DNA from 4 places in the Schinkia azotoformans genome. Region 4 is predicted to be linked to each of the others. Evidence: riboswitches for the same ligand, from Rfam matches in the RefSeq annotation. Region 4 holds a riboswitch; each other region holds the start of a gene.
What was found. Region 4 has a riboswitch for thiamine pyrophosphate ahead of tenA (thiaminase II). Riboswitches for the same ligand answer to the same signal wherever they lie in the genome.
Positions count from the first base shown of each region.

Region 1: it holds a riboswitch for thiamine pyrophosphate, as region 4 does, so the genes downstream of both, P9E47_RS11505 (ABC transporter ATP-binding protein) here and tenA (thiaminase II) in region 4, are expected to answer to the same signal.
Region 2: it holds a riboswitch for thiamine pyrophosphate, as region 4 does, so the genes downstream of both, thiD (bifunctional hydroxymethylpyrimidine kinase/phosphomethylpyrimidine kinase) here and tenA (thiaminase II) in region 4, are expected to answer to the same signal.
Region 3: it holds a riboswitch for thiamine pyrophosphate, as region 4 does, so the genes downstream of both, thiT (energy-coupled thiamine transporter ThiT) here and tenA (thiaminase II) in region 4, are expected to answer to the same signal.

Region 1 covers NZ_JARSMD010000019.1:131,341-137,265, reverse strand. Annotated here, with positions in the region: gene P9E47_RS11525 (YjcZ family sporulation protein) at 78-227, shown strand; gene P9E47_RS11520 (hypothetical protein) at 435-656, opposite strand; gene P9E47_RS11515 (ABC transporter substrate-binding protein) at 751-1,755, opposite strand; gene P9E47_RS11510 (ABC transporter permease) at 1,752-2,504, opposite strand; gene P9E47_RS11505 (ABC transporter ATP-binding protein) at 2,497-3,201, opposite strand; TPP riboswitch at 3,363-3,463, opposite strand; gene P9E47_RS11500 (transglutaminase domain-containing protein) at 3,546-4,763, opposite strand; gene P9E47_RS11495 (hypothetical protein) at 4,936-5,322, opposite strand; gene P9E47_RS11490 (hypothetical protein) at 5,379-5,573, opposite strand; gene P9E47_RS11485 (alpha/beta-type small acid-soluble spore protein) at 5,702-5,896, shown strand.
Region 2 covers NZ_JARSMD010000019.1:125,244-131,168, forward strand. Annotated here, with positions in the region: gene P9E47_RS11455 (methyl-accepting chemotaxis protein) at 1-1,149, opposite strand, end outside; gene P9E47_RS11460 (SpoIIE family protein phosphatase) at 1,190-2,587, opposite strand; gene P9E47_RS11465 (ATP-binding protein) at 2,597-3,022, opposite strand; TPP riboswitch at 3,172-3,270, shown strand; gene thiD (bifunctional hydroxymethylpyrimidine kinase/phosphomethylpyrimidine kinase) at 3,340-4,149, shown strand; gene thiE (thiamine phosphate synthase) at 4,146-4,793, shown strand; gene P9E47_RS11480 (YitT family protein) at 4,921-5,511, shown strand.
Region 3 covers NZ_JARSMD010000029.1:55,221-61,145, forward strand. Annotated here, with positions in the region: gene P9E47_RS18410 (GAF domain-containing SpoIIE family protein phosphatase) at 1-266, shown strand, start outside; gene P9E47_RS18415 (4Fe-4S binding protein) at 355-1,374, opposite strand; gene P9E47_RS18420 (glycoside hydrolase family 31 protein) at 1,491-3,872, opposite strand; gene thiT (energy-coupled thiamine transporter ThiT) at 3,993-4,586, opposite strand; TPP riboswitch at 4,675-4,784, opposite strand; gene P9E47_RS18430 (hypothetical protein) at 4,820-5,089, opposite strand; gene P9E47_RS18435 (rhodanese-like domain-containing protein) at 5,233-5,664, shown strand; gene map (type I methionyl aminopeptidase) at 5,768-5,925, shown strand, end outside.
Region 4 covers NZ_JARSMD010000025.1:69,975-75,899, forward strand. Annotated here, with positions in the region: gene P9E47_RS15405 (TPM domain-containing protein) at 1-821, shown strand, start outside; TPP riboswitch at 1,095-1,194, shown strand; gene tenA (thiaminase II) at 1,360-2,070, shown strand; gene P9E47_RS15415 (hypothetical protein) at 2,292-2,579, shown strand; gene P9E47_RS15420 (YkvA family protein) at 2,667-3,041, opposite strand; gene P9E47_RS15425 (hypothetical protein) at 3,375-3,659, shown strand; gene P9E47_RS15430 (ATP-dependent DNA helicase) at 3,798-5,925, shown strand, end outside.

The DNA of each region.
Region 1 (5,925 bases), on a different contig from region 4:
CAGATTGCTCAAAGGGCACTCTGTAGAGCAACACTCATTCTTTGATGGTTTACATTCTCAGAAAGGAGTTGAATTATATGTTCGGATACGGTGGATTTGGTGGCGGATGCTGCGGATACGGAGGCTTTGGTTATGGCGGCTGCGGCTTCGGCTACGGACGTGGCTTTGCGTTAATCGTTGTACTATTCATCCTTTTAATTATCGTTGGTGCTTCTTGGGGATATTAATTAGAAAAGCGAAAGCGACCGTTTAGCGACGTATAAACTGGATCGCATCGACTGAGATAAAGGATATCCGGCGATGAGCGAAGCGATTCCTCTGTTGTTGACTTATCGTAGGGAGATGAGTGAAATTTACGAGTCGCTGGTCGCTGGAGCTAGACAATAAAAAGCAAAACCCTTGCAAGGGTTTTGCTTTTTAGTTTGGGAGAGTAATTAAAGATTGTTTTTTATTTCATTCACCATTTTAATAAACTCCTCCGGATCATAGAAATCCTTTATCGTCCAGTTTTCTTCGATCCATTCGACTAATTGCTGTGGGGTGTTAAAAAACTCACCGCTTCGGTCTGCTTTCCTAAGCATATAACGGCCGTTATCATGATCAAAAGTAACCTCACAAGGTTCAGCACTGCCTTTACAACTTAAAACAAATTCCATTTTAACACCCTCTCGCAAATGTATTCGGGATATTACCCTAAAATTATTATATTTTATCTTTTTTTCGAGCACAACATATTTTCTGATTTTTCTGTTATTTTGTAAGTGTCGTAAACATTTCTTCTATATTTGGATCTGATTTCACCAAGCCAGATTCTTTAAGCCAATCCGTTACTTCTTCCCATGATTGGGCTGTTTGGCTGCCAAAAGGTTCCTGATCGGACTCCATCATTGACATTAATATGCTTAAGCTTTCTTTCTCTACCTCAGCTACTAACGGAAAGTTTGCCTCATCTTGATTTGTTAATAAAATTTGTAAGGCTTCCTCAGGATTTGCTTTCGTAAACTCATATCCCTTAACAGCGGCCCTCCAAAATGCTTCTATTTCTTGTTTATGATTCTCTAAAGTTTCATCACTTGTTACTAAGACAACTTCACTATAAGCGGGTACACCATATTCAACAGGATTAAAATTTCGAGTTTCATACCCTTTTTGCTTTAGGACGGGAACCTCATGATTAATAAAAGCACCGATAACTGCATCAACTTTCTCTGCTGCAATGGATGCTCCTAAGTCAAAACCAACATCGACCAATTCGACTTGACTGGGATCACCTCCGTCATTTTCGACCATTGTTTTTAACAATGATTCATTTAAAGCAATTCCCGGATAACCAACTGTTTTCCCTTCTAAATCCTTTGGAGACTTTATCCGGCTATTTTCCATAAAAACGATATGATTTAATGGTGCCCGAACGATCGATGCAACAGATTTAACCGGAATATTTTCATTGGCACGTGCAATAATGACATCTGGCTGATAATATAAACCTAAAGTAACCTTTCCTGCAGCGGCTAAATTAAGTGGATCCGTTGGATTAGCCGGAAATTGAATTTCAAGATTAACTCCTTCTTCAGCAAAATACCCTTTCTCCTTTGCTACATAAAGAAATGTATGTAATGCGTTTGGATACCAATCCAACATGATGCCCACATCTTTTAATTGAGTTGACGTCTCTTTACTACTATTACCTGAACCGCAAGCTGCAACAGAAAATAGCAATACGGCTAAAAAAATTACAGACAACCATTTTTTCACTTTATTTTCCTCCACTTAAAAGATATTTTTTCTAAATATGTTACTAATAAAAATAAAAGAATACCGATAAAAGACAATAAAATGATTGGTGCAAATACACCTGCGCCATCAAATTGAGTCATCATCCTGCGACTAAAATACCCCAAGCCAGCTTTTGCCCCTAACCATTCTCCTATTGCGGCCCCGATTACACTTAAGGTAACAGCCACCTTTAATCCCGAATAAAAGAACGGCAAGGCGGTTGGAATACTTAATTTAAAAAAGATTTCTTTTTTCGACGCACCCATTGTCAAAAATAATTCTTCAAGCTCGCTTTTAATTGACCGTAAGCCATCAAATGTACTCACTGTAATCGGGAAAAATGTAATCAAAACGGTGACTACAACCTTACCCCAGATTGAATAACCAAACCAAAGAACGAAAATCGGTGCCAACGCAATAATAGGAACTGTTTGTGATGCTATCAACAGAGGATAAAAAGCTTTTTCCACCGACTTATTCATATTCATCCAAACCGCTAATCCAACACCAATAATGATTGAAGTCAACAATCCTACGATAATAATCAACATCGTTGCTGGTAAATGATTTAAAAACAGAACACCTTTTAAGTCCCACAGCTTAAGCAATATTTGTGTTGGAGAAGGTAATATATACTTCTTGTTAACAATCGCGGCTCCTATTTCCCAGAAAATAAAAACACATAAAATAATCGTTATAGAAGAAAAATAATATTTAAATTTATCCATTGTACACCTTCATTCGAAGCCGGTCTATTAATTGTTCCTTTATGTTTACAATTTCTTGCCCGGCAAGATCTCTTATTTTTCTGGGCCTTGATAATGGAACTATAACTTCCGTAAATTCCTCTATCGGAGTTCTATTGATTAGAAAAATTCGATCGGACAAGAAAAGAGCTTCATCTACATCATGTGTAATAAATAAAATGGTCTTTTGCATTTTTTCCCATTGCTCTAAAAGCCACTCTTGCATCGTTAATCTTGTAATGGCATCTAGCGCACTAAATGGTTCGTCCAATAATAAAATGTTAGATCCAGTAATAATTGTTCTAAGGAACGAGACGCGCTGCTTCATTCCACCAGACAATTGTGCTGGATAGGAGTGTTCAAACCCCTTCAAACCAAATTCCTGTAGTAGGTCATACACTTCCACCTTTGGGACTATTTGTTTCGATGCCTCCATTTCCAACGGTAAAGTTACATTTTCCAAGACAGTTCGCCAAGGTAAAAGCAAGTCTTGTTGGGGCATATAACCCACACTGCCTAAACGTTGGCTGGAGGCTGAACCATCGATTATTACGTTCCCAGAGGTGGGATTTTCTAGACCTGTAATCAGCCGAAATAGTGTCGTTTTACCAGAGCCGCTTGGCCCAATAATACTTACAAATTCACCTTCTTTTACGGTGAAATTTAATTTTTCTACAATGACAGGCTCCTTTCCACTATATGTAAAATCAACATCTGTAAATTGCAGCGTAGTATGCCCTTTTATTAGAAATCCCTCCTTTTTCCAAATAAAAAAACCACCTCTATTAAATAGAAGTGGTTGTATTCAACATGAATGATGCCAATAATAAAAATAATTACAGACACCAAGCACCACTTCCCTACGCTAGAATTATCTAGATCAGGTTTAAGGGTTAAGACAATCGTCTTTCTCAGCCTTTTCAGCACCCCTAGTAGTAACGCTAGAATATTAAATTTTCATCTATATTAGGTTTAACACATTATTATAATCGTTGCAATCATTTTTCATTAATTCTTAAATTCTTAATCTTTCGGCGGATCATTTTGGTATACAATATCCGAAATCATAACCAGTTGGTCAAAAGATGTCGTCCCCCTTATATAAGGAAGAGTGACAAAACTCCATGATTTTACCTTATGTTTAACAGCATTATCATAAATGATTTGTCTAAGGTTTGTGCTTAAATCACCTTTGTTATCAATATAGCGAAGGTTAAATTCATTGTTATAGCTTGCAAATTGATTGCCAATCATATCGCTCAATTCAATTAAACGACTTGCAGTATTTTCCGGAAGCAAGTAGTGTAAACCTATTGTTACCATTAATTCTTGATAACGCTCCGCTTCATTTGTTGAAGAAAGCTTTGATTGTAGAAGGTCTAAATAAGCTGTAGTTGCAGCAGGGTATGGCTTTTCTTCACCATTTATTCCTCCCTGTTTCCAACTATGATTTTTTGAAATTTCTTTATCCGTTAGTAAGTAATAATCATAAAAAATCCGTCCTGCTTCATCGGGAACGGGATCATCCCATGTTACATCAAGATGATACCATTTATCGTCCAGCTTCACTAAATTCCACGCATGGTTTTGGGTTTTATATGCTTGGCTACTGGCAGTACCACTAATTAAACGAACGTCAAAACCTAATTTCTTCAACATTTTATAGGCGAGCATAGCATAACCATTACATGCTGTTATTCCTTTTGTTAAAGCCGTATAGGGAGAATTGCTAATCAAGGTAGTATCATACCCTAGATTCAACACAAGATAATCATGGACAGCTTTTACTTTTTCATGGTTATTCATTTCAGGCTTTATGATCTTAGACAAAATGGCATTTACTTGTTGATCAACATACTTCATTTCAGCTGCTGTTTCATAATATGTGAATTTAAGGGTTATCGTAATATCGGTTCCATATGCTTTATAGGACATATTTACACTGCGAAAAGAATAGTTCAAATATTCATCATTTTCAATTGCCTTATCAATATATCCACTTATCACATCTAACAGTTTATTTGTAGATCCTTTATATTGGATCACAATCGTATTTTGCCGTTTTCCCATTGCTTCCTGAATAATCTTTTCAATATCCTTTAATAAACTGGCTTTATATGTATTAGTAGACGCATTAGCATACAATACAGCAGAAGAACCTGCATGGATTGTTGTCGTACTTGACAGTATTAAGCCAAAAATGATAAGTGGAATCAGAAGCCACATCTTTAAAAATCTCATAATACTCTTAATCTCCCTTTCTACCTTTCATACATTAACTTTACTAGATTTTAACCTTTTTACCAAGTATATATATGATAACTGCATGGAAATATTTCGAAAATTATTTGGAACGTAAAAAAACACGATAAGCGGAAATTGCATACCGTGTTTCCTTCTTTTATTGACATATTTATCTCCAGCGAATTGCCATATCCAACTTGCAGCATTCACTCCCTTTTACATGTGCCCAAAACTTCAAATGAATTCCATCAGGATTGTAGGATACTTCGAAATCAGATTTAACTCCCAGTGATTTAATGAGATGATCCACTTCCTTTTGATTTGAAACTTGTGCAGCTCCCATGACCTGTGCTGCAAATGTCTTAGAATCCGCCAAATGATTTAAAACATTACTGGCATCCTTAAGCAGTTGTCTATAGGCTCCTAATGACTCACTAAAAATCGTAACATCAACATTATTTTGTCGGTTTGGATATTGGTCATTAGGGTATTGCCAATAGTTGTATGTTCCATAGGGTGTATGATAATAGGCCGGATTTCGTTGAAAATAATTCAACTTGCCCCCCCCTTAAACTTCTACTGAATAAATTTACACTTTATTTATATATGCCTTTACTCATTAACATGTGTATAAACAACCCCTCCTCCTTTTTTGGCCTCACCGCGAATTTGCTCCTTATCCTTTTGCTTTATTAAAACCTCACGGAATTCCATAAACTCTTCTTTTGTTACTTCATACTGCTTTATTTCACCATTTCTTAATTTCTCAATGATCTCTTCAATTTCCTCTTTATTCAATGCAACCACTCCCATTTTGTAATACTCATATTTTACGCTCTAAAAATTTTTTGGACAAATTCTTTAGTAATGGATAGCTTTTCTTGTCATAAATGGCGTATTTTTTTTACAAACTATATTATAAGGAGGTGTCATCTATGGCAAACCGCAATTCATTAGTAGTACCAGGCGTACAACAAATGTTGGATCAATATAAAGAAGAAATTGCCCAAGAATTCGGAGTAAAGCTTTCTGCTGATTCGGTTTCTCGTGCTAACGGATCCGTTGGCGGAGAAATTACAAAACGTTTAGTTAAGCAGGCACAAGCTGAATTATCCGGTAATCAATATTAACTTTTGACAACTCTATAATATGGCTAAAG
Region 2 (5,925 bases), on a different contig from region 4:
TACTTGTTCAGTTGATGCAGCCATTTCTTCCGATGCTGCAGCTAATTCATCTGACGCAGCATAAACTTGTTTAATGATTTTCACTTGATTATCAATCATTGTATTAAAGGAATTACTAAGATCCTCCAGTTCGTCCTTAGATTGGATTGATGTTTGGATTGTTAAGTCTCCACTGCCGCCCAACTCCATAGCCGTTTGAAGCTTCCTAATCGAATTAACAATTCTAGCTGAAATAAAGTAAGCAGCAAGAATCGCAAGAATGATGGCCACCGTTGAAATAATTATACTACTTTTTCTTATTTTATAAGCGGGGGCCATATAATCATCATAATTTGCTGTTACAGCAATGCTCCACTTAGCGGCAGGTTGGAAGGTAACAAATTTATAAATTCCTTCGTATGTATAATAGCCGCTCCCAGTTTCTCCTGCATTCATTTTTCTTACATATTCCTTTAGTTCAGTAGAACCTGTGTTCAGTACATTTTCTTTTAAAACCTTGTCTTTTACCGGGTGGGAAACTAAAAGTCCATCTTTATCTACCATATAGGCATATCCAGATTTACCAATTTTGATTTGTTCGGCTTTTTCAGTAATTTTATCGAATTTGACCGTACCAATTAGAAGGCCGTTAACCTTCTGATTATCTGTTAACAATGGGAAGGCAATCGCTATAACAGGTTCTTTCGTAACTTTTGAAGTTATAACATCACTAATAGAATATTTCCCATTTAGTGCATCCTTCACATATTGTCTATCTGATAAGTCTGTCACCTCATTGGTGCTGGAACTGTTCATATAAGCGATGCCGTTTTCATCCGTAATTAGGATCATTTCGATTAAATCTTTATTATCACTTACAAAATTTTGAAGCATGTTTAGTACAATGTTTTTATTCTCCGAATCACTTTCCCTCGTCATTTTACGTATAAGTTCAGTTTTACTTTGCAGCTGTATGAGTGATGTGGTGGATTGTACGGTTTGATTAATTGATTCTGCTGTTAATCTAGTTGTTTCAACTAATTCCTTTTCAATCGTTTCTTGCATTGAATCGGCTGTCATATTGTACGATAAAACGGCTAAAGCAATAATCGGCAAGGTTATTAGCACAACGAAGCTGCCTAATAATTTAACTTTCAGACTCATTTTCATTCAATCACTCCATCGATTTTAATAGGAATATATTATCATGTTATTTAATATTTATACATAGTCCAGATGCATCATCTGTGATAATAGTACTATTACTTAAGGCTACTAGCATTTCATATGAAGCTTGAAAGCTGCTTGGAAATTTATATTGATCTACATGTAAGTGGTCGAGTAAGCCATCCGTTAAGAAGTTGAAATAATCACCTGACTTAAACGGCATTTCATATTCTTCGAAGGGCATTGCTCCCATTATTCCTAAAAAAGCCCCTTCGACAGTAATCATTCCTTTTTGCTCCTTTGTCATTGCAATAAAGTGATTAATCCCACAAGAAACATACTTTAATGAAGATGTTAGAAAGTTAAATTCAAAGCAGATACCTGTTGCAAACGTCTCATTTGTTAAAAATTTAATAGATTCATGATTGACCCACTTAACTTTTTCTGCTAGTGATAAATCATGTTTATGGGCAGCTTGTTCAAATAAAACGTGAATATGCGAAGTGTGAAGAGCTGTATCCAAACCATGTCCCATAATATCGATTAAGTACCCATACAATGTATTTCTTTCCTTATCCCAAATATAATGATAAAAATCGCCGCTAACATATTCAGATGGTTTATATATACTTTTGATTTCAAAGTTTTCGTTGTTCAGCTCAGGTGGCAGAAAATCGACCTGGACTTTACCGGTTAAAACGAGATGCTTCAAGTTGGAAACCATCTGATTGAATGATTGGGCAAGATGCCCAACTTCATCACTGCGTTCAATGGTTAGCTTTTTAACATTGATATCTCCGTCTGCAACTCTTTTCATTAGCTGAATGACATCCGTAATTGGATGAATAATATGATGGATGCTTGCCCATGTGGCGAAAAGGAAAATGAATACATTTACAAGCATAATTGAAATCTGGATATTTTTAATAATTTCTACCTTGTGCTCTGAATTTTGCTCAATTTGATTCGTTACATTATTAACTTTTCTTAGTAACAAGAAGCTATCTTGTTGTATTTCAGCCGCTATTTGTCTCTTTTCAGATGGATCATCTGACTTAATAAGCCTGTCCAATTTCTGTGAAAAAGGCTGCCATTCATGTAATACCTCTACAAGGTGGGCTGTAATATTTGGCGCCTTTATTCCATGGATACCGGAGCTATTATTACCGAAAATAAGATCCTCTTGATTTTTCTCAAACTTTTTGGCTGTTACACGAAGTTGAGTGTAATAGATGGGATTGCTTTCTGCCACATGGTAAGCCTCGTTAACCATTTGTATCGTTAACATTCTTTGGGAACCCGCTAGATTAATTAGATGACTATCATGTTTATGTTCATCCAGAAAATTAATCATTACATAAAATCCAAAAAAGTTTAAAAGTAAGGCAATTGTAAAAATTGAACCAAGCTTTACTTTCAAACTCAAATCCTGAATCCGCATTTTTATCACCTATTGAATTTGTTTTCTGCGTTGTATATTTTTCACCAGCAACACATCATTTCCCTTCTTATTATAAATGACTTTATCCATTACCTGCTGCATAATAAATAAGCCTCTGCCTGATTCTTTTAAAGTTGTATAATTTATATCTTTCATCATATTAGTTTCATTTACCTTTTGAATAGTTTCATCTACTGCAAAGCCTTTGCCTCTATCTTTTACCCTAATAACTAGGAATCCATTTTTTTGAATTTTAACCCGTACCAGCACTTTTTTATTTCTTCCATGCTTAATAGCATTATTAACCGCTTCATTTAGGACGACCTCAACAAGAGTAGAATCATCCGCGACCATGTCTTTAATAAAATCGCTGATCCCATTGCGGAGGTACCTATAGCAAGTAAAATCATTAAAAGTAAGTGTAAATGTTTTCATTCATTAATCTCCTGTATGAAAAGTTTAAATTAATTATAATTTATAAGCCTTGGTTAATGTTTTCTTAATTATGAAACTTTTGTGTAATTAGTAACTTAACAAAGATAAAAAGTATTGATATACTAAATTAAGATTCATATAAATACTGAAAGATTAGCTAGGGGTGCCGTATGGCTGAGAGGACGATTGTCTAACCCTTGAACCTGATTTGGTTAGTACCAACGTAGGGAATGCGACTAATTCTGTTTTAAAACAGAAGGCCAACCTATTTTGGTTGGCTTTTTGTGTTGTATAAAAAGAAATGGAGTGAGTATCTAATGAAAGTTTTCAAGGCACTTACTATTGCTGGCTCAGATTCCGGTGGGGGAGCGGGAATCCAGGCAGATGTAAAAACGTTTCAAGAACTTGGTGTATATGGAATGACGGCTATTACGGCAATTACAGCACAAAATACAACTGGTGTACAAGGGGTATATCCGCTAAGTGTTGAAGGTATTGCAAAGCAAATTGATTCAATCGGTACAGACTTAACACCAGATGCAGTAAAGACAGGCATGCTTTTTAACAGTGAAATTATTAAGGTTGTCGCGGAAAAAATCACGCAATATCAATGGTCTAATCTTGTAATAGACCCGGTGATGATTGCAAAAGGAGGATCACCATTATTACAAGCGGAAGCAATCGAAGCCCTAAAAGATTATTTATTGCCAATAGCAACAGTTATAACTCCTAATATCCCTGAAGCAGAGGTGATATCTGGCATTAAAATTACAAATCTTAGTGAACGAAAAGAAGCTGCCAAACTTATTTATAATCTAGGTGCAAAAAATGTAATGATTAAAGGCGGACACGAAGAAACCGATCAAATGATTGATCTCTTATATGATGGAAACCGCTTTTTCCAATTTGAAAGCAAGAGAATTGCTACAAAGAATACTCATGGAACGGGATGTACGTTTTCTGCAGCGATTACGGCTGAATTAGCGAAAGGGAAAAACATCGTGGATTCGATATCAGTTGCTAAACACTTTATTCAAGCTGCCATTGAAGATGATTTGCGAATCGGCACAGGCCACGGTCCAACGAATCATTGGGCCTATAATAAAAGGGGAGCATTATGTAAATGAGATATTCCGAAGAAGAGCTAAGAAAAAAGCTTCAGCTTTATTTTGTGATGGGGAGCAATAATTGTTTGAAGGATCCTGAAATTGTACTACAGGAAGCGATTGAAGGAGGTATTACTTTTTTTCAATTCAGAGAAAAGGGGACCCATGCCAAAAAGGGCTCTGAAAAAATAAAGTTGGCAAAAAAATTACAGGCTATTTGTAAACAAAATGGAATTCCTTTTATCGTCAATGATGATCTTGAATTGGCACTTGAAATTGATGCAGATGGCATTCACATTGGTCAAGAAGATGAAGACCCGCTAAAAGTGAGAAAAATGATTGGTGACAAACTACTCGGTATTTCCGTCCATAACCTGAATGAGGCTAATCAAGCACTAGCACAAGGGGCAAATTATTTGGGAGTTGGACCGATGTACGAAACGACCACAAAAAAGGATATTCGTGAAGTGAAGGGACCTGAAGTTATCGTTGAATTAAGAGAAAATAACCTTACTGTTCCAATCGTAGGAATTGGCGGCATTCAAAAAGGGTTAATCAAACCGGTCATCGAGGCGGGGGCGGATGGAGTTGCAGTTATTTCAGCTATTAGCAATAGTGAGAATCCAAGGGAAGCTGTGAAGGATCTACTAGAAGAAATGAAATAAAAAAATTATAATGGAATTGGCTGTCTTACTTATGTCACTAGGCATTGGAAGACAGTCTTTTTTACACCTATTTCCGAATCAAAAGGCATATACATGTAGCATGTCCGTTACATGAAGGAGATGCAGAATGTCTTTTGTTAAAAAAGCAAGTGCAATTATCGCTGGGAGTATATCTGTTGCCATCGGAGTTAATTTATTCCTTTTTCCAAATGAATTATTGGATGGAGGAATGATTGGTATTGGATTAATTGTAAATTATTTGTGGGGATTTGAAACGGGACTTACGATTATTTTTTGCAGTATTCCGATTTTTATATTAGCTTGGTTTCGTTATCGATCTTATTTTTATAATAGTATTCATGGGTTTTTAGTTTCCTCATTTTTTATAGATGTCCTTTCACCGTTAAGGCATGTTCAATTATCGGAAATTCTTCAATCCCCATTAATAAGCTCTATTCTAGGTGGTCTGCTTGTTGGTATTGGAATTGGTACGATGCTTAAATTTGAGACGAGTACGGGCGGTACTGACTTGTTGGCGCAGTTTCTTTCAGATATGTTCAGGATGAATGTAGGGGTAATCATATTGCTCATCGATGCACTTGTTGTAATTATTGGCGGCTTCTTAATATCACCGGAAACACTATTGCTATCATTAATAACAATTTTTGTTGTCGGTATTTCAACCAGCTTATTGACATTGAAAATAATTCATTATTAGGCAGTTGGCGATTATCGCTAACTGTCTTTTTCGATCATTCACTTTTTAACATCGAAATAATCTACCTATTAAATAAAAATAGGAGCTTATCGGGGTAGATAAGCTCCTAAGGGGGTGGGGACAGGGGGCTGATAGTGAGAATTTGCTACTATCAACTGTTTATATAAGTATAATATGAATAACTAATAAAATCAACAAAAAATTATAATTATTTTACATTTTTTTGTTATTCGTATCTAGGTAGTTCTATATTGATTACATATTGCAGCTATGTTATAATTTAGCTAAATTAATATTTTGCGTGATTAGGAGGAGTCTGTCACCAAGGGTGTATTATGCCGTTGGTTCGACAAGGCTCCTTTTTGTCTGCAATTTAGGGGAGGGGTCTGTCAAAGTACAGGCCCCTTTTTATAT
Region 3 (5,925 bases), on a different contig from region 4:
AAGGCAGTATCATATTGGGGATATTCCCCAATTTAAAGGTTGATAAACAATTAATTCATTATAATGAACCATCCACGATAATGTTGTACACAGATGGTCTGATTGAGTTAATCAATCCGGAAATAAATGAAGCTATAAATAGAATAGAGAATATAATTGTTAGTGAACCGGACAATCTCCAATTAATAGAGGAAATTAAAAAGAAGTTCGTCAATGGGAAAACGTTAAAGGATGATATTTGTTTGATTACGGTGAATGTAGAATAGTGGAAAAAAGACCCCTTTGGGTCTTTTTTTGTCTAGCTCCAGCGCCCAGCGACTCGTAAACTTCGCTAAACGGGCGCTTCCGCTTTTCCTAATGGCTTAAATAATTTACGATAGGGATTAATTCCTGAAATTCTTCATATGTAATGGTTGAATCCCAATATCCCGTAGCTTTTGCAACAATAATGACTATAGTAAATAATACTAGAAATGATGTTGGTACAGCCCATTTGTTTACCTTTTTGCCCGCTACCGTCATACTTAGGGTATCTTTAACAGGACAGGCTTCAATACACGATAAACAAGATGTACATTCCGGTGTTGTGACCGCTTTTAACTTGGCAACACTAATTCCTTGTGGGCAAACTCTCGTACATTGGTTGCAGTCAATACAAGTAGATTCATTTCTTTTAATCTTTGTAATTCGGAATAGCGAACCTAGGCCAATAAGCGCACCATAAGGGCATAAATAACGGCACCAAAAGTTTTGGATGAAAATTCCTAGCAGTGCAAGAACGAGCAATACTTTAATGGCGACAGCGCTGAGATCTAGGAAAAAAAGCATCATTTTAACATCAGCTACTTTGTTATAAGGAGAGTATAAAAAATCCTTAGAAGCCGGAATAGACATGTCAACAATGATTACTTTTAAAAATACAACTAACAGTAAGTATTTGATCGAATATAAGATCCATCTTAACCACTTGGGTGGGTTAATTTTCTTTTTCATTATTTTTCTACCGAATATTCCAAGAAACTCACTTACTGTTCCGACAGGGCACAGCCAGCCGCAGAACGCTTTTCGAAAAAGGAAACCAGATAAAATCAAAAAAGTGAAAAGAATTAATCCGGCCGGGTGGATAAAATCGAACTCACCCGTTGTGATCCAAACCTTTAAGGCTACTAATGAACCAATCGGCAAAAATCCTTCAACAGCCGGTGGCTTTTCAACATATGGAGTTGCACCTAGTGATTCAAAATGGGCATAAAATTGATAGAATTGCCAGCCCACAAATAAAAGGAAAAGGGAGAATCCTATTTGAACAGAATGCCGTGTCCACTGTATTGGTTTTCTTTTAATCTTTCTTTTTAGGGTAGAAGTATTAAGCATCTAAAACCCTCCATATGGCAAATTTTTTTTCATTGTAAGCCTAAGAATGGTGGTGAGGTGTGACGCACATCACAAAGACAATGAAAAAAGGCCCTAAAAAGGGGCCAGTTCACAAACTATTCATAAAATTTTATTGAAAATGTATGTTTTTCCTTATTAAATGCGAGCCGATCATTTGTGATCTCTTCATTATTAACAAATACTTTTGGCGGTTCTTTTAAAAGATGAATTACAAGTGTCCACTCGTTCCAGTTAGGTTTATATGAAGAATGCTCATTTTTAATTGATAGCTGAATATCGGACCCCGTTTGTTGACATGTTATTTTTTTAAGAAAATATTCACCTTTTTCATTTGCAAATGTTTCCCCATCGTCATCATATAACGTGTAAGTGATGTCTTCGTTTTCATTAGGGTAGAGATGAATTTCCATATTGGTTTCCGGTGCCATTGTTGAGTACTTGATCGCTCCATGAGCTATCATTGATCCTTTTTTTATAAAAATCGGCAGTATTTCCAGGTCAGCTTCAACAAGGATATAGGTTCCACCTTGAATAACTTTATCTGTCCAGTAATTGACCCAATCCCCTTCCGGTAAATAAACGACGCGGTGATATGTGTCAGGCTTCATAATAGGGGCAATGAGGGCATTCTCCCCGATTAAAAATTGATCTGAGAGATTGGTTGTCTTTGAGTCATTTGGATATTCTAAAAATAACGGACGCATCACAGGTATACCGGATTGGCTTGCTTCCATGAATAAAGTGTAAAGATGAGGAAGCCACTGATAACGAAGATGGATATATTTTTTTATAATTTTTTCATATTTTTCACCAAATGACCATGGCTCCTGCCTTACTGTATCGAGAGCATTATGATTTCGGAAAAAAGGTGTAAAAGTGCCAACCTGCATCCATCTCGTTAATAATTGCCCGTTCGAGTCATGGGCAAAGCCGCCAACATCAGGTCCGCAAAATGGGATCCCTGATACGCCAAGATTCATCAACATTGGCAACGACATTTCTAGATGCTCCCAAAAGCTCCGATTGTCACCTGTCCAAACAGCTGCATATCGTTGGATGCCGGCAAAGCCTGCACGGGTGAGCAGGAAGGGCCGCTTGCCATTTAGCTGCTGCTCTAAGCCCTCATATGTGGCCTTTCCCATTAATAAACCATATACATTGTGAAGTTCATGATGAGTTTTTAAGTCACCATCATTATTGTGAATCACATCAAGATCCATCGTTTTTGTTTTGTTAAAAACAGCAGGTTCATTCATATCATTCCAAATTCCTTCAATTCCTAAATCGGTGTAAAAGGAATGCTTTTCCCCCCACCATTTTTGCGTTTCAGTATTTGTGAAATCAGGAAAGGCACTTATTCCCGGCCAAACTTCATCGAGGTAAAGATCGCCTTCCAGGTACTTGCAGAAATGGTTTTCGAGGACACCTTCTTTATAAATATAGTAATTTGGATCTTTTTTGACACCTGGGTCAACGATTGGTACAACATGGATACCTTCTTGTTTTAAATCATGTATGAGTTGTTTTGGATCTGGAAAGGCAGCACGATCGAACGTAAAAACTCGATAGCCGTCCATATAATGAATATCTAAATAAATCGCGTCAATTGGGATTTGCTTTTCGGCAAATTTACTAGCAAGCTCTCTAACTTCTTGCTCCGATTTATAGCTATATTTGGACTGATGGTAGCCTAGTGCCCATTTAGGAGGAAGAGGCATCCGCCCTGTTAAATCGGTATATTGCTCGATCACATCTTTAGGCGATGGACCTGCCAAAATGTAATAATCAAGCTGCCCATCCTCGGCTAAAAATGAATAAGCATCATTGTTTGATTTGAAGTCAAATGTTGTTTTAAATGTATTATCAAAGAAAATCCCGTGGGCTTTCCCGTCTCTTATAGTCATGAAGTAGGGAATTGATTGATATAACGCATCAGTTTCAGGATTGTGCGGGGCATAGACATCTGAATTCCACATCGTCATTTTTTCTCCCCGCTTATCAAGAAAACCCGTTTTTTCACCAAAACCGTAAAAATGGTCATCCGCATCCATATCTTTAAAACAAAATACAGCATTCGTACTTGTACACCCCATTCCCAAATTGGATTCGGTAACAAGGATATTTTCATTTTTATCTTTGACGCAAACACGTAGCGGTGATTTTTGAAGTTCGACAGTAAGTTTAGGCGACGCTATGATGATCTTTTCATCAAGCTCTTCTAGTTGGACTTTTACAGGATCTGGCTGTTTAACCAAAGCAACACTGCTCTTTAAGGAAGGCTCTGAAGAAGGGTCCATGATTATTCTTACAATATCATCGCTATAAAAAAGTAAACTAACAAATCCGTGTTGACAGTGAAAAGTGAATATTGATTCGTTTTGCTGCAAAGTGAGGAGCGACCCAATATCGAAATACTTAATCTTCGTCAGGTTCTTTGTAGAATCAGGACGTATCGCAAAGCTTGAATCTTCTAACATAAATAAACCCTCCCTCAAATTTATTTTCTCTATGTAGAATATTTTACCATAATGGGAGGGAGGGGGCACCAAAACAAAACAGCCATCCCCAAGGGGACGGCCATTACCAAGCAAGCATAATTAATAATTGAACTTTGCATTTGTAACATCGAAATACTTCGGAGCAGTGTTAATAAGCAATGACACAAAAATGGCACTTAAAATAAAGGCTGGAAGCATATAAGTGCCATTATATAAAAGTGAGTATAGGGCTACAGGAGTTCCTGATGGTGCGTATTCACCGAAGAAGACAATCCCGCCGATAACATGGGCTGCATACCGCAAAACGCTTCCTAATAGTGTTCCGGCAATAACATAGGTAGTAACTTTACTTTTTGAGTGCTCATTAATAGCATGCTGTATTTGTTTCATGAACACACCAGCGAGTCCAATAACGATAAAAGCAATGAAGTAATCTAATAGACCTTGGATAGGGTGTACAATATACGCTTGCCCGGTTAAAACCTGAAGCCCACCAAGTAAGAGACCCGAAAGCATGCCACCTTTAATCCCCCATCTGAAAGCAATTAGGAAAACGGGAACCATGGCAATGGAGATAGAACCACCTTGTGGCCAAATTCTTAATGAAACCATATTTGCTAATAAATCAAAAACATAAGCCAATGCTGAAAATAAGGCAACTTCGACTAAAAATAACGTTTTACTCCTCTTCATAAGTAAAAATCCTCCCCAAAAAAATAAAATAAAATAAAAAAAGCTACCCACAGGGTAGCCAGCTAAAAGCGTAAAAAGTATGAAAACATTCAAAGTAAATGTTCATTCCTACGCTGGCATTACCCAGATCAGGTTAAACGGGTCGATACGGACTAGTATCCTCTCAGCCAAGTTCCCTTAGCTCCCCTTACATTTTCACTATAACAGTAGTGACATCGTTTGTAAATTTTAAATTAATCAAGATGAATTGCGATTGATTCTGCTTGCGTCTGAGCAGTCTGATTTATTAGCATTTCATTTGATCTAAATTTAATTAGTTCGATTGATATTTGGTGAATGAGCTTTTCGTAGCTGGAAAGTTCCATCATAATGGTAGAATAAAAATCGGACTTTATACTGTATAAAGTACACACAGCCTTATTTTCTTCTACTTCCAAACTTTTATAAAAAGGAAATTCACAGTCTAAAAATGCCTTTTTTACATCATCAAGATTAAGGCTCAAGAGCAATCACTCCCTCATGAGTATCACGTCAAATGTTAACATAATTCACCGAGAAACAACAGTGATAGTGAAAAATACTTATATTCGTATTACTATTATCGTGTAAAATTAAAGTTGTACAGCAAAACAAAAGGAGACTTTTTATGAAGAAATTACTAACTATATTCGTTCTGGCAGCAGCCATCACAACAGCCGGTTGTTCCGGAGCAGGAAATACTCAAACAGAAACATCATCACAGCCTCCACGAAATGCAGAAAGCGTTGAAGAAGGCGCGTATACTAATGTTGATGTAAATGAGGCGGAAAAGCTGATTGAACAAGGGATCACAGTTATTGACGTGCGAACTCCGCAAGAATATGAAGAGGGCCATATTCCTGATGCGAATTTAATTCCGCTACAGGAAATGGAGTCACGTCTAAATGAATTTTCCGAAGATGAGCAATACTTAATTGTCTGCCGTTCCGGAAATCGTTCCGCTCAAGCTAGTGAAATCTTAGTGCAAAATGGAATGAAGCAAATTTATAATATGACCGGGGGCATGAATGAGTGGACTGGGGAAGTAGTCACAAAATAATAATAGAGCACCTTTGTAATTTGCATAATATGGATATATGGATTACAAAGGATTTTTAGATTAAAATAGTAATATTAGAAATAATATTGAAAAGAGGCATACAATGATTACTTTAAAATCACAAAGAGAAATTGAATTAATGCATGAGGCTGGAAAATTATTAGCGAAAGTCCACCTTGAAATTGCAAACATGATTAAACCGGGAATTACAACGAGTGAAATAGATAGTTTTGTTGAAGATTTTCTTGCAAAGCACGGTGC
Region 4 (5,925 bases):
CGCTCCTTATAATACCGGTTATCATGCTAATAATTTTAATAGTAGGAACCAGTGTATTCGCTACGGAAAACAAAGTTTACGATTTTGCTAGTTTGTTCACCGATATTCAAAAAGAACAGCTGCAAGAAAAGGCAACCTTGCTTAGTGAGCAATTAGAGATGGATATTATCATTGTTACAATCAATGATGATGAAGGAAAATCATCAAGACAATTTGCAGATGATTTCTACAAGGAACATGGTTTTGGATTTGCGGGAACGTCTGACGGTATTTTGTATCTTCTTAATATGGATAGCCGTGAAGTTTATATTTTTACAAGAGACCGAATCGTGGATTATTTTCCAGATGCGACAATTGAAGCAACGCTTGATGAGTTTTATCCATATTTGGGTGAAGGAAAATATAGTGAAAGTGCGGATGTTTTTTTAGATGAAGTGGAAAAAGTAATGCATGAGGGACTACCTATTAGTGCGGGAAACGGGCCATCAACAAGCCAAATTCCTAGCACAACGGTTGAAACTGTTCATACAACAAGTGATTCGGAGTTGATAAAAGAACTCACCCTTTATTTACTTATATCCATTGGGCTAGGTGCTGTTACAGTTGGTATTATGGCTATGAATAATCGTGGCCGCTCAACAGTCAATGCAAGAACATATTTAGAAAATAACTCCTTTGTTGTTACGAATACGGAAGATCAATACGTTCGTACAATGGTGACCCAACAAAAAATACAAAGGAATACAGGCAGCGGTGGAAGTTCGGGATCCTCTTTTGGTTCTGGTGGCGGTCGATCCGGTGGTGGCGGAAGGAAGTTTTAACGGCAGATAGTGAGAATCGATCTGAGTGAATGGTTTCTGAAACTAGGGCCGTTCGATGACGGATAATTTGCTTTTATCCGCACCAAATGGAGTTCAAGCCTCGTTTGATGCAAGATAATTTGAAATTATCTGCATGAAAGCGAAAAATGATTTCCAAGAATCGAGTTAGGTGTGAAAAATGGGAAACAATGTGAATAAATGATAAGTGATTCCTATAAATTGCTATTTCTCGTAAACTATGCCTATACTAATATATAGAAATCAAATAATTAATAATTCGACTAGGGGAGCATGAAAATGCTGAGAGAGATATGATCGACCCTTTGAACCTGATCTAGGTAACACTAGCGTAGGGAAGTGGAACTGGAACTGGCATTTTATGTGGACTATTATGTCTGTTTACCTAACCCATCTCTATTAAACTAGTGATGGGTTTTTGTATTTTATCGCTCCCAATGTTAAAGAGGTGAGAACATTCCATCAAATATTTTAGTAATGTTATATCGGAAACTGTCTTAAATAGAAAGGGGATAATATTTTGACGAACTTATTTACGGATCGATTATGGAACCGAATAGAGCCGATTTGGAAGTCATATTTGGAGCATCCTTTTGTGAAAGGGCTTGGAGAGGGCTGGTTAGAGAAGGATAAATTCAAGCATTATATGAAGCAGGACTATGTTTACTTAATTGAATATTGTCGACTTTTTGCTTTGGGAAGTGCTAAAGCACAGGACTTAAAAACGATGACTATATTCGCGAAACTTCTTCATGGCACGTTGGATATGGAAATGGAACTTCATCGTCAATATGCCGCTCGATTCGGAATTTCTCATGATGAGCTGGAAGCAACGGAGGCAGGCGCTACAACAACAGCTTATACAAGCTACATGCTAAACATAGCACAACTTGGAGGAATTGAAAATGTAGTCGCATCTGTCCTTGCATGCGCTTGGAGTTATAGCTTTATCGGTAAAGAACTAGCATCATGGCCGGGAGCAATCGATCATGAATTCTATGGTGAATGGGTAAAAATGTATTCATCCGATGAATTTACTGAATTAGCTGAGGATTGTATGAATCTGATAAACGAAATGGCGGAGGGAAAACCAGAACGAGAATTAGCTAAACTGGAGGAGATTGTAGTTAAAACAAGCTACTTCGAATATATGTTTTGGGATATGGCGGAGAAACAAGAGGAATGGCCCGTTAAACTATATACACAAAGCAGGCTTATAAAACCGATGTGAAATGGGAATAATAGGGAACATAGTAAGAATACTACAGATTGTCTAGGGTTAATCATTGAAAGAAGCGCCTAGGTACGTTATGCTTAGTATAGAAATAAGAATTTTTAAGAAAAAATAGAATAGTTATAATGCAGTAAAAAAGAGGATGCACCAATATAATTCCTTATCGTGCATCCTCTTTAGCTTATGGTCAACAGATGTTTAATAGGAGGATTATTATAATGAATACTAAAATTAGAAAAGTAAAATTCAACAAAGAAGGAAAGAATCCCGTTTACAAGGTAATTCTTGAGTGTCCTGAAGGAAAAGAATTATATACACACTTTGATTATATCCTTGAAACCAATACATATTCGGTATTAAAAGTAAAATATGATGGGCTTGATAAAGATGCAAAGCTTGCTTGGTATACTAAAGATGTTGAAAAGCTTCCCGTTGATAAATTCTTAGATAAAGTAAGCCAAAAGATCAATAAAAAATATGGTTATGTATTAGAAAGTAAAAACTAGTTTACATAAAATTTTTATGGTTAAAATTGAAGCTTAAATGTCGAAGTGCCTGGCACTTCGACATTATTTTGTCAGGGGAAAACCCCATCAATCAATTTTTGAGTCAATTTTGGATGTATCTGCACTTTCTCCAAACCATTCTTGTAATTTTGCTTTTGCTTTATTTTTAATATCCTCATCAATATATATTGCCACTTGCACTAATGCCAATCCAACTGCACTCAAATCATCGGTATACCCTACTCCTATCAGAGCATCTGGAATTAAGTCGATTGGAAGAATGAAATACCCTAATGCTCCAATAATCGTTGCCTTTGCCTTTACTGGAACCTCTGGTTTTTGAAGTGTGAAGTATAGTAGCAATACAATATACACAACAGATGAACCAGCTTTTTTAGCAAAAACCTTTAACTTTTGCCAAAATTTTTTATCAGAGAAATGTTCGGATGCAAATAATTTCATGTTGTTTCCTCCAATAGTTTCTAGTACTCACATCATAATATATCTTAATAAATAAAGGTAACAAAAAGGTAAAAGTTATTACACGTCGAAAAATCCCGACAGGTTTTGTCTGTTATTGACGCACGTATTTTATTGTATTTCCTATTGCCCTATGGTTTAATTAACCATATTGATATTTTATAAGAATTCTACAAAAAATAAACTTTACTAGAATATATGAATAGGAGGTTGATATAGAGGTCGACGGAAAATACATATCTGTAGAAATCATACGTAATCACTTTGGCATTTTAATTTATTATCTAAAATAATTCATAATGAGGAGTTATTAAAATGGTTATTCAAAATTTAGTTAATACGAAACAATATTTTGTAAATGAAACAAAAATGAACTATTTTGTGGTTTATGAAAAATTCGAAAAAGTTAAGGCCTTTATTAAGGATAAATATATAGAAGAATGGAATGCTGGAACAGAGGAACTTATACATATTTTTTATGCTAATAGTAAATCTGATTCCGTACGAAGTCTTCGAAGTTTCAAACTTAATCAAGAGAAGATGTCGATTGAGGATACACTTCAGACTATAAAGCAAGAACATAAAGAGATTTTCAAATAATCTAGAAAAAATAAGCCAAGGGTATCTTTGGCTTATTTTTTATGAATAGATATTATGCTCTGTCCTAATGCCATTTCTGGTATACTATTTTTATATGATGAAACATATATTCTTATTTTCAAACTAGTTGGTGATTTAATGTTAAATGATGTTCATATATCTGTGCGTGGTCTTGTTGAATATGTATACCGGGGCGGTAGTATCGATTCGCGTTTTCTCTCCCAGCCTACTTTACTAGAAGGGACAAGGATTCACCAAAAAATCCAAAAAACCTATCGAGAAACGGATCGGGCCGAAGTTTATTTGCATACGGAAATACCTTATAACGGTCTTACCTTTATCATTGATGGTCGATGTGATGGGCTTTTGTTTCATGATGATGAAGTAATTGTGGACGAAATTAAGTCTTATTCTCTCCCGCCCAGCCAACTACCTGAGGAAGGGTACCCAGTTCACTGGGCACAAGCGAAAATGTATGCGTATATATATTCGAAGGACCAGAGGTTAACGGAGATTGCTGCTCAACTTACCTATGTCCATGTTGAATCGGAAGAATGCATAATCTATAAAAAGAACTTCACTTTTTCCGAATTAGAGCATTTTGCTCATCAAATGGTGGAAGGCTTCACACCATATGCTGGTCTTCAGCAAAAGCATCGCACCAGCAGGAATGAAAGTATTAAAGCCTTAGATTTCCCGTTTGATAGCTACCGACCGGGTCAGCGGAAATTAGCGGGAGCGGTCTATAAGACGATCCTGGATGAAAAAAGCCTGTTTACAAAAGCTCCAACTGGTATCGGTAAAACAATATCTACTCTGTTTCCAGCCGTTAAGGCAATCGGAGAGGGCCACCTCAATCGTATTTTTTACCTTACCGCAAAAACGATTACCCGGACAGCGGCAGAGGATGCGGTTAACCGGATGCAATCCAGCGGATTAGATCTTAAAAGTATTACAATCACGGCCAAAGATAAGGTTTGCTTTAAGGATAAAACGATTTGCCAAAAGGATTATTGTGAGTACGCCAATGGGTATTACGACAGGATTAATCAATCCATTCTAGATATTCTAAGCCATGAAAAAGCGATTACCCGTGAAGTGTTGGAGAAATATTCGCATAAGCATAGGGTTTGTCCATTTGAATTCTCGATTGACCTTGCCTATGAAGTGGATGCTGTCATTTGTGACTACAATTATATTTTTGACCCAAGGGTATCATTAAAACGCTTACTCGGAGAGCAAAAGAAGAATACAGCTTTATTAATTGATGAGGCACATAATTTGGTTGACCGTGGTCGGGACATGTTTTCCGCCTCTTTAAATAAAAGGACTTTTCTTCAATTAAAAAAGGATTATAAGGAAAAAGGGAGCCTAGTTTCTGAGTTTGCTAAGCAAATCAATGCCTGGTTCATTGCTTTGAAAAAGTCGAAAGAAGGAATGTGTGAATTTGTCCTGGATGCATTGGATTCTGATTTAAAGACTCTGCTTTATTCTTTTGTAAAAGCATGTGAAGGGGGACTACAAACAGAATTCTCTGAAGACCTTTTGGATGCGTATTTCAATGTGAAAAACTTTTTAAAAATTGCGGAACTTCTTGATGATTCCTATATCATTTACGGCGAGCAGGGAAAAAATGATCTATATATCAAATTGTTTTGCATCAATCCAGCTAAGCTTCTTCAGCAGATGGGGAAGGGGTATCGTGCTAAAATCTTATTCTCAGCGACACTTTCTCCACTGCCGTATTATCGGGATATACTTGGCGGTCAAAAAGAGGATTATGTACAGTCACTACCGTCACTATTTTCAAGGGAACAAACGGAGGTCATCATCAAACCATTGTCAACCCGTTATCGGGACCGTGATCGCACAAAGGCTGCCATTGTATCGTTTGTCCAATCACTGCTTGAAAAACGTCCGGGTAATTATTTAATCTTTTTTCCTTCCTATCAGTATATGATGACAGTCTATGACCTGTTTAAAGAATTGGACCCGGAAACCAATACACTTCTTCAAAGTACAGGGATGATCGAAGAGGAAAGAGAAGCGTTTCTGGAAGCTTTTAAGCCTAATCAAGGGGAAACATTGTTGGGTTTTGCGGTCCTTGGTGGTATCTTTTCCGAGGGGATCGATTTAATAGGCAACCGTTTGAACGGAGTAGTGGTTTTGGGAGTTGGATTGCCGCAGCTTTGTTTTGAAGTGAACTTGATAAAGGATTATTTTGACAAACAGGGAAAAAATGGCTACAACTATGCATATGTCTATC